Regions from separate parts of the Paucibacter sp. B51 genome, predicted to be linked through region 1. Evidence: riboswitches for the same ligand, from Rfam matches in the RefSeq annotation. Region 1 holds a riboswitch; the other holds the start of a gene.
What was found. A riboswitch is a leader RNA that binds a small molecule or an ion and turns the genes downstream of it on or off. The one in region 1 is predicted to bind glycine.
Positions count from the first base shown of each region.

Region 2: linked by a shared signal. The riboswitch ahead of OOB33_RS24355 (D-amino acid dehydrogenase) and the one ahead of gcvT (glycine cleavage system aminomethyltransferase GcvT) in region 1 are both predicted to bind glycine.

Region 1 covers NZ_JAPIVN010000001.1:3,768,722-3,772,622, forward strand. The annotation lists gene gcvP (aminomethyl-transferring glycine dehydrogenase) at 1-552, opposite strand, end outside; gene gcvH (glycine cleavage system protein GcvH) at 697-1,074, opposite strand; gene gcvT (glycine cleavage system aminomethyltransferase GcvT) at 1,183-2,313, opposite strand; glycine riboswitch at 2,378-2,486, opposite strand; glycine riboswitch at 2,503-2,606, opposite strand; gene OOB33_RS16115 (hypothetical protein) at 2,767-3,901, shown strand, end outside.
Region 2 covers NZ_JAPIVN010000002.1:775,169-779,069, reverse strand. The annotation lists gene OOB33_RS24355 (D-amino acid dehydrogenase) at 121-1,428, opposite strand; glycine riboswitch at 1,601-1,719, opposite strand; glycine riboswitch at 1,721-1,814, opposite strand; gene OOB33_RS24350 (diguanylate cyclase) at 1,874-3,652, opposite strand; gene OOB33_RS24345 (CreA family protein) at 3,696-3,901, opposite strand, start outside.

The DNA.
Region 1 (3,901 bases):
CGGCAGCACGTCGTCGGCGACGAAGAAGGTCTGGCTCTTGCTCTTGCCCACGCGGGCGGCCAGGGTCATGGCTTCGGCGGCGGCGGTGGCTTCGTCCAGCATGGACGCGTTGGCAATGGCCATGCCGGTCAGGTCGGTCACCATGGTCTGGAAGTTGACCAGGGCCTCCATGCGGCCTTGCGAGATTTCAGCCTGGTAGGGCGTGTAGGCGGTGTACCAGGCGGGGTTCTCGAGGATGTTGCGCAAGATGACGCCCGGGGTCAGGGTGTCGTAGTAGCCCTGGCCGATATAGCTCTTGAGCACCTTGTTCTTGCCCGCCAGCGCCTTCAGCTCGGCCAGGGCCTGGGCTTCGGTCGCAGCAGCTGGCAGGTCCATGCCCACCGAGCGCTTGATGCTGGCGGGCACCACGGCTTCGATCAGGGCGCGGCGCGAGGCCGCACCGATTACCGACAACATGCCGGCTTCGTCAGCGGCATCGGGGCCGATGTGGCGGGCTTGGAATTCGGTGGCGTTCTCGAGCACCGACAGGGGCTGCAGGGCGGACATCAACATGGCAAATCCTTGGGGCCTGGCGCCGCTTGTGGCGGCCTCAGGCTTTTTGTGTTCGGGAGAGCCTGCCACATCAAGGCGCAAGGACTGCGCTGTGTGGCAGGGGGTGCCGCGGCCTCACTCACGGAGTCGCCGCGGCCGGCTCGATCAGCTGTTCTTGACCAGCTCGTCGTAGGCGGTGCTGTCCATCAGGCCGTCCAGTTCGGCCGGCTTGCTCAACTTGACCTTGAAGAACCAGCCGGTCTTCAGCGGGTCGCTGTTGGCGAGCGACGGGTCGTCACGCAGGGTTTCGTTCACTTCTGTGATCTCGCCGGCGACCGGCATGTAAACGTCGGCGGCGGCCTTGACCGACTCCACCACGCCCGCCACTTCCTTGGCTTCGAAGCTGCTGCCCACGGCCGGCAGGTCCACGAACACCACATCGCCCAGGGCGTCTTGTGCGTGCACGGTGATGCCCACGGTGACGATGCCGTCGGCTTCGATCTGGACCCACTCGTGGTCAGGCGTGTACTTGATGTTGCTCATGCGGTGCTCCGTTGCTTTCGGAAGGTGGAAAGGAGAAAGAAAATGAAATGTAGGGTGCCCGATCGGGGCCGGGCAAGCGCGACGTGAGCCGAGCCGGCTCTCGTCCGTTCAGCCGCGGTAGTAGCCGTTGGGAGTGAACGGGGTGCTCGACACGGTCATTGGTGTGCGCTTGTCGCGGACGATGGCGAAGACCTCGGTGCCCAATGCCGCAAATTCCTTGGCCAGGTAAGCCAGGGCCACCGGCTTGCCCACCGTGGGGCCCAGGGTGCCGCTGGTGACCACGCCGATCTCCACGCCCTCGGCGTTGACCAGCTTGGCGCCCTCGCGCACCGGCATGCGTTCGCTGCTGACCAGGCCGACGCGCTTGCGTGCGGCGCCGTTGGCCAACTGTTCGTCCACCACCGCAGCGCCGGGGTAGCCACCGGCGCGGGCGCCACCGGCGCGACGCACCTTCTGGATGGCCCAGGTCAGCGAGGCTTCCACCGGGGTGGTGCCGGTGTCGATGTCATGGCCGTAGAGGCAAAGGCCCGCTTCCAGGCGCAGCGAGTCGCGCGCACCCAGGCCGATGGGCTTGACTTCCGGCTGGGCCAGCAGCTTGCGGGCCAACTCGACTGCTTGGTCTTGATGGACCGAGATTTCGAAGCCGTCTTCGCCGGTATAGCCCGAGCGGGTCAGGAAGGTCTCAATGCCGTCCAGATTGAAGAAGCCGGCGGTCATGAAGGTCAGCTTGGCGACATCGGGGTTCAGGCGCGACAGGGCAGTCACGGCCTGCGGGCCTTGCAGGGCCAGCAGGGCTTGTTCGGGCAGGGGCAAGACCTGGCACTTGTCACCGATCTTGGCCTGCATGTGGGCGATGTCCTGCACCTTGCAGCCGGCGTTCACCACCACAAAGAGATCGTCCGGGCGGCGGGCGATCATCAGGTCGTCCAGGATGCCACCTTGTTCATTGGTGAACAGGGCATAGCGCTGCTTGAACAGGCCCAGGTCGATCACATCGACGGGCACGATGGTTTCCAGCGCAGCGGCAGCGCCGTCGCCGATCAGGCGGACCTGGCCCATATGGGACACGTCGAACAGGCCGGCGGCCGCGCGGGTGTGCTTGTGCTCGGCCATCACGCCGGTCGGGTACTGCACGGGCATGTCGTAGCCGCCGAAGGGCACCATCTTGGCGCCGAGTTCGATGTGCAGGGCGTGCAGGGGGGTCTTGAGCAGGGGAGCGGAGGAGTCAGCAGCGGACATGGGAGCAGCTTTCGAGGGCAATCGTCTGGCCCACGCCCCTGAGACCGACTCAAGGAGTGGGGGGAATGCCCTCGCTGTCCGCTTTACCTGAGAGATTGGCCGCCGGCGTATTGCCAACAGCTTGCCCCTTCGGTGGACGGGCTCGAAACCCGTCTCTCTCCAGTGAGGACGCCCGACGTTTTGTGAACGGGCGTTTTATCAGTCCTTTTGCCTGAGCGTTCGCAGCGTGGGATCACCAGTGCCACTGCGCCTTCGGCGGCTTCCGCGAGGAAGCTCTCTCCTGACGGCGGCGATTGTAGCCCTGGTTTTTGCGCAAAAAGTGGCTCCGTGGCGCGGCCTCTTCGCAAATCCACAAATGCGCCGGCTTCCTCGCGTTCATCACGCCATGGCGGGCGCCGCTTCTGCCTATGCTGGCCGCAGCATGAATCACACCTTGCAGGCAACACCGCGCCCATGAGCCACACCACGCCCGAAATTCACCTCTGCATCCAGCAGCCCGGGGCCTATGTGCACTCCCTGGGCTTGCTCGATCAGGCGCGCTACTTCCGCTACCAGTTCCGCCGCCTCGGGGCCGAGGTCAGCATGGCGAAGAACCGGCTGCGCCATGGGGCGATCAATTTCATCTTTGGCGCCCATCTCGGTTTTGAGCCGGCCTTGCTCGATCGCCATGTCTGCGTGTTTGTGAACCTGGAGCAGCTGGGCGAGGGCGGGGCCCAGGTCTCGCCCGAGTATTTGCAGCTGCTGGCGAACTGGCCGGTGGTGGATTACGACGCCGCCAACTGCAGCGCCTACCGCGCCCGGCCGGATCAGGTGCCGGTGTTCCCCCTGCTGCATGCACCGTACCTGAGGCCGGCGGAATCCATCCCGCTGGAGCAGCGGCCCATCGATCTGCTGTTCATCGGCAGCATGAACGAGCGCCGCCGCGCCTGGCTGGATCGCATCGAGGCCCTGGGCTTGAGCGTGGCCTTGTTCGATGGCCCGCTTTACGGCCCCGAGCGCGATGAGTTCATCCGCCAGGCCAAGGCCGTGCTCAATGTGCATTTCTACGAGAGCAGCCGCTTCGAGCAGACCCGGGCGGCGATCTGCCTGTCCCTGGGCACGCCCGTCATCTCCGAGCGCGTGCCGGGCACCGAGGTGCATCCGGCCTTCGAGGACTCGGTCCTGTGGCTGGAGGGCGGGCAGCTGGAGCAGTTCTTCAGCGAGGATTTCGGCACGCCGGCGTTCTTTGATTTCGCCCGCCTGGCGCTGGAGCGCTTTGAGCAGGCCGACCCGGCCGTGCCCTATGCCGAGATGCTCGCCTTTGCGGCCAACCATGCCGTTGAACGCCTGCCTGCCTTGCTGCAAGAGCCCTGGCGGCCGCAGCGCCTGCATATGGGCGCTGGCGCGGATTACAAAGCCGGCTGGCTCAATATCAGCCGCGATGCCGAGCAAGAGCCCGATCTGCTGCTCGACCTGAGCCGCCCGCTGGACTTGCCGCTGCGCGATCTGTCGGCCGCCCATGGACCGATCGAGCTGCACGGCGAAAGCCTGGAACTGCTCGATGTCAGCGGTCTGCAGCATGAGGCCGCGGGCTTGAAGGCGGTGCTGA
Region 2 (3,901 bases), on a different contig from region 1:
TGGATGCGTGCGCGGTGCCGGGCTTTGACGCAGGGGAGGGGTCCGCTCGGCTCTGGCCTCAGGGTAGAGGAAGCCCGGCCGGCTTACAAGGCCCGCGCCGGCGGGCTTGGGCCGGTTCGCTCAAGTGGCCGCTTGCGCCCGGCCGGCCCAGGCGCCGAGCTCAGGCCCGCAGAAGGCGTAATCCAGCTCGGGCCGGCGGCCGCAGATCAGGTCCGCCAGGGCCGCGGCCGAGCCGCAGCTGTGCGTCCAGCCCAGGGTGCCGTGCCCGGTGTTGAGGAAGAGGCGGCCAACGCGGCTGGCGCCGATGTAAGGCAGGTTGGAGGGCGTGGCCGGGCGCAGGCCGGTCCAGTACTGGGCGCCGCTGGGCTGGCCCTCGGGCGCCACCATCTGCGGGAACAGCTCGCGCGTGCGCCGCAGCAAGGCCTCGCAGCGGCGCAGATTGAGCGTGCTGTCATAGCCATTGAGCTCGGCCGTGCCGGCCACGCGCAGGCGATCACCCAGGCGCGAGAACACCAGCTTGTACTCGTCGTCGGTCAGCGAGACCTGGTAGCTGTGCGCGGGCGAGATCACCGGCAGCGTCATCGAGTAGCCCTTGGCCGGGTAGATGTTGAGCGACACGCCCAGCTCGCGCGCCAGGCCGCGGCTGAAGGAGCCCAGGCAAAGCACAAAGCGGTCGGCGGTCAGGCGCTCGATTTCACCGTTCGCATCGGCCACGATCACCCGCGCCAGATCCTGGCCCTCGCGCTCGCAGCCCAGCACCCGGGTCTGGTAGCGGAACTTCACCCCGGCCTGCTCGGCCAGGGCGGCCAGTGCCTGGGTGAAGCGATGGGCGTCGCCCGACTCGTCGCTGGGCGTCATGCTGCCGCCGACGATCTGCGCGCGGCATTGCGCCAGCGCCGGCTCGATGGCCACGCATTCCTCGGGCGTTTTCATGTCCAGCTCGCAGCCTTGCTCGCGCATGATGCGGGCCGGCTCCTGCGCAGCGGCGTACTCCTGCTCGCTGGTGTAGAAGTGCAGGATGCCTTGCTGGCGCTGGTCGTAGGCGATGCCGGTGGCGGCGCGCAGGCGCTGCAGCTGCTCGCGGCTGTAGAGGCCCAGATTGACGATGTTGCGGATGTTGTGGGCGGTGCGGCCCGGCGTGCATTCGCGCAGGAACTGCAGGCCCCAGCGCCACTGGGCCGGGTCGGCGCGCAGGCGGAAGAGCAGGGGCGCATCCTCCTTCATCAGCCATTTCAAGACCTTGAGCGGCGCGCCCGGGTTGGCCCAGGGCTCGGCATGCGAGACGGAAATCTGGCCGCCGTTGGCATAGCTGGTTTCCAGGCCGGCCGCGGGCTGGCGGTCGATCACGGTGACTTCAAAACCCGATTGGCGCAGATACCAGGCGGTGGTGACGCCGGTGACCCCGGCGCCCAGGACGATTGCGTGCATGTGTGCACTCCTGAAACAAGACAAACAGACCGTTGAGTGAGACGCGCAGGCGTACGCCCAGGCCCAGCGCGGGCTGTGTTTCGTTCCAGGCAGGTGAGGCACCCCAGGGTGGGGCGCGAGCCGGGCAGAGCACAGATCGGGCAATGGCAGCAAGAGCGTGCGCTTGACGCGCGCCGCTCCCGCTGTCCCTGTTACCTGAGAGATTCAGCCGCGCCCCGGGGGCATGGCCTTGCTCCTTCGGTGGCGGCTTGCGCATCGTCTGCGCGGGCCGCTCTCTCCAGCATTCGGCTTGTTGACGGATCCAGTACGGGGCCTGAGCGAGTATGGGAGCTTGCGCCTTCGGCGGCAGGGTCCAAAGCGGGCCTGCACTCTCCTGAATCCGGTGTGCAGTGTAGACGGGCTTGCCTGTATGCGAAGTCAGGGCAAATGCGGGGCAGCCCTGGGATCAGCGAGAGTCGGCCAGGAGTCCGGTCGGACGGACACAGTTTCGGCCCTCGCCCTTGGCTTGGTAGAGGCGCTCATCGGCCAGGGCGCACAAGGCTTCGGGCGTGTGGGCTTCGGCGTTGCCGGCCAGGCCCATGCTGACGGTGATGCCATGCAGATCGGGGTGCAGGCTGCGCCAGTCAAAGCGCTCGATCTGCTGGCGCAGCTTGTCGCAGAGCTGGCTGGCCAGGGGCAGGGGGGCCTCCACCAGGATCAGGGTGAACTCCTCGCCGCCATAACGCGCCACCACATCGGCGCGCCGGCAGTGGTCACGCAGCAGGCGAGCAAGCTGGCGCAGCACGGCGTCGCCGACCGCGTGGCCGAAGCGATCGTTGACGGCCTTGAAGTGATCGAGGTCCAGCATGGCCAGGCTGAGCGGGTGGCGAAAGCGCGCCGCGCGCTCGAACTCCTGCTCCAGCAGCAGGTCGAGCCAGCGGCGGTTGGCCAGGCCGGTCAGGGCGTCCTCATGGCTGAGCTGGCGCAGCAAGTCGGCTTGCGCCGAGAGTTGCGTCAGCAAGGCCTGCTTTTCCTGATCCGCCTGGCGGGCTGCCTGCAATTCCTGGCTCAGGGCCTGGGCCTGCTGGCGCACGAACAGGCCGCGCAGGCGCTGCTGCGAGTGCTCGCCCAGCAGGCGTTGTTCGCAGGCATGGTGGGCCTTGTAGTGCTGCAGGGCCAGGGCGTGATCGGCTCGCCGCTCGGCCAGCTCGGACAGGGCCCGATGAGCCTGGCTTGCCAGGGCGGTGAGCCGGCCTTTCGTGGCATGAGCCAGTGCGCGTTCCAGGGCGCCCTGGGCTTGCGGCAGATCGTTTCGGGCTTGCCACACGTCGGCCAGGCCCATCTCGATGCTGCACAGCGAAGGGCTGTCGCCCACGCTCAGGGCCAGCGGCCGGGCTTCTTCGAAGGCGGCCAGGGCCGCGTCCACTGCCCCTCGCGCCAGGCAGGACTGGCCCAGGCCCAGCAGTGCCTGGCCGAGATCGTTGACATTGCCGGTGCGCCGCGACAGGGTCAGCGCTTCGTCCAGAAGAAGGCAAGCCTCGGCATGCTGGCCGAGTTTGCTCAGCAGTGTGCCCAGGTCCAGCGCGCTGGTGGCCTGGCGCGCCAGGTCCTGGGTCTGGCGTGCGCAGTGCAGGCTGCGCTGAAGATGCTCCGCGGCCAAGTCCATCTCACCAATGCCTTGCAGCACCTGGCCCATCTGACCCAGGGCATAGGCCTGATCGACGATGGAGCCGTTGTGCTCGGCCAGTGCGAGGCTGAGCTGAAGCAACTCGAGGGCCTCCGGGAATTGGCCCTGCGTGAGGCGGGTCACCGCCATATTGTTCAGGGCGCGAGATTCGGCATGACTGGCCTGGTGGAGGCGGGCGAGTTCCAGGGCTCGCTGGTCCAAATGCAGGGCCTGTTCATAGTCACCTTGGCGGGCCTGTATCAGGGCCTGCAAGTTCAAGGCATCCAGATGACCATCGATCTCGCCCAGCGCCTCCAGCAGGCTGTGGGCCCGATCCAGCCGGGCTTGCAGCGGCGCCACCGGCTGGCCCAGGATGAACTCGCACAGGCTCCAGCGCAGCAAGGCATAGGCCAGGCCGCGCGGGTGGTCGATGGCCAGGGCCTGCTCATGGGCCTGCTGCGCCAGACGCAAGGCCCGCGCCGTGTCCGACATGCGCAGCGCGTAGGCTTCGGCATTCAGCGCGTCCACCTGCTCCGGCGTGAGCCGGGGGCGGCAGGGAGGCTGTGCTCGGGCTTTCATCGGCCGGCGTTCAAGGTCTCGGGCTTGCCGCCTGGCACTGCGCTCACTTGAGCGGAATCGGCGTGGCGCGATCCACCGGCACGGCGGTCACGCTGTTCTGCGGCGAGCCGTCGACCAGACGGTCCGAATAGGTCAGGTAGACCAGGGTGTTGCGCCGGCTGTCGACCATGCGCACGATGCGCAGTTTCTTGAATACCAGGGACATGCGCTCGTTGAACACCTCTTCCTGCCGTGCCAGGGGCTTGGCGA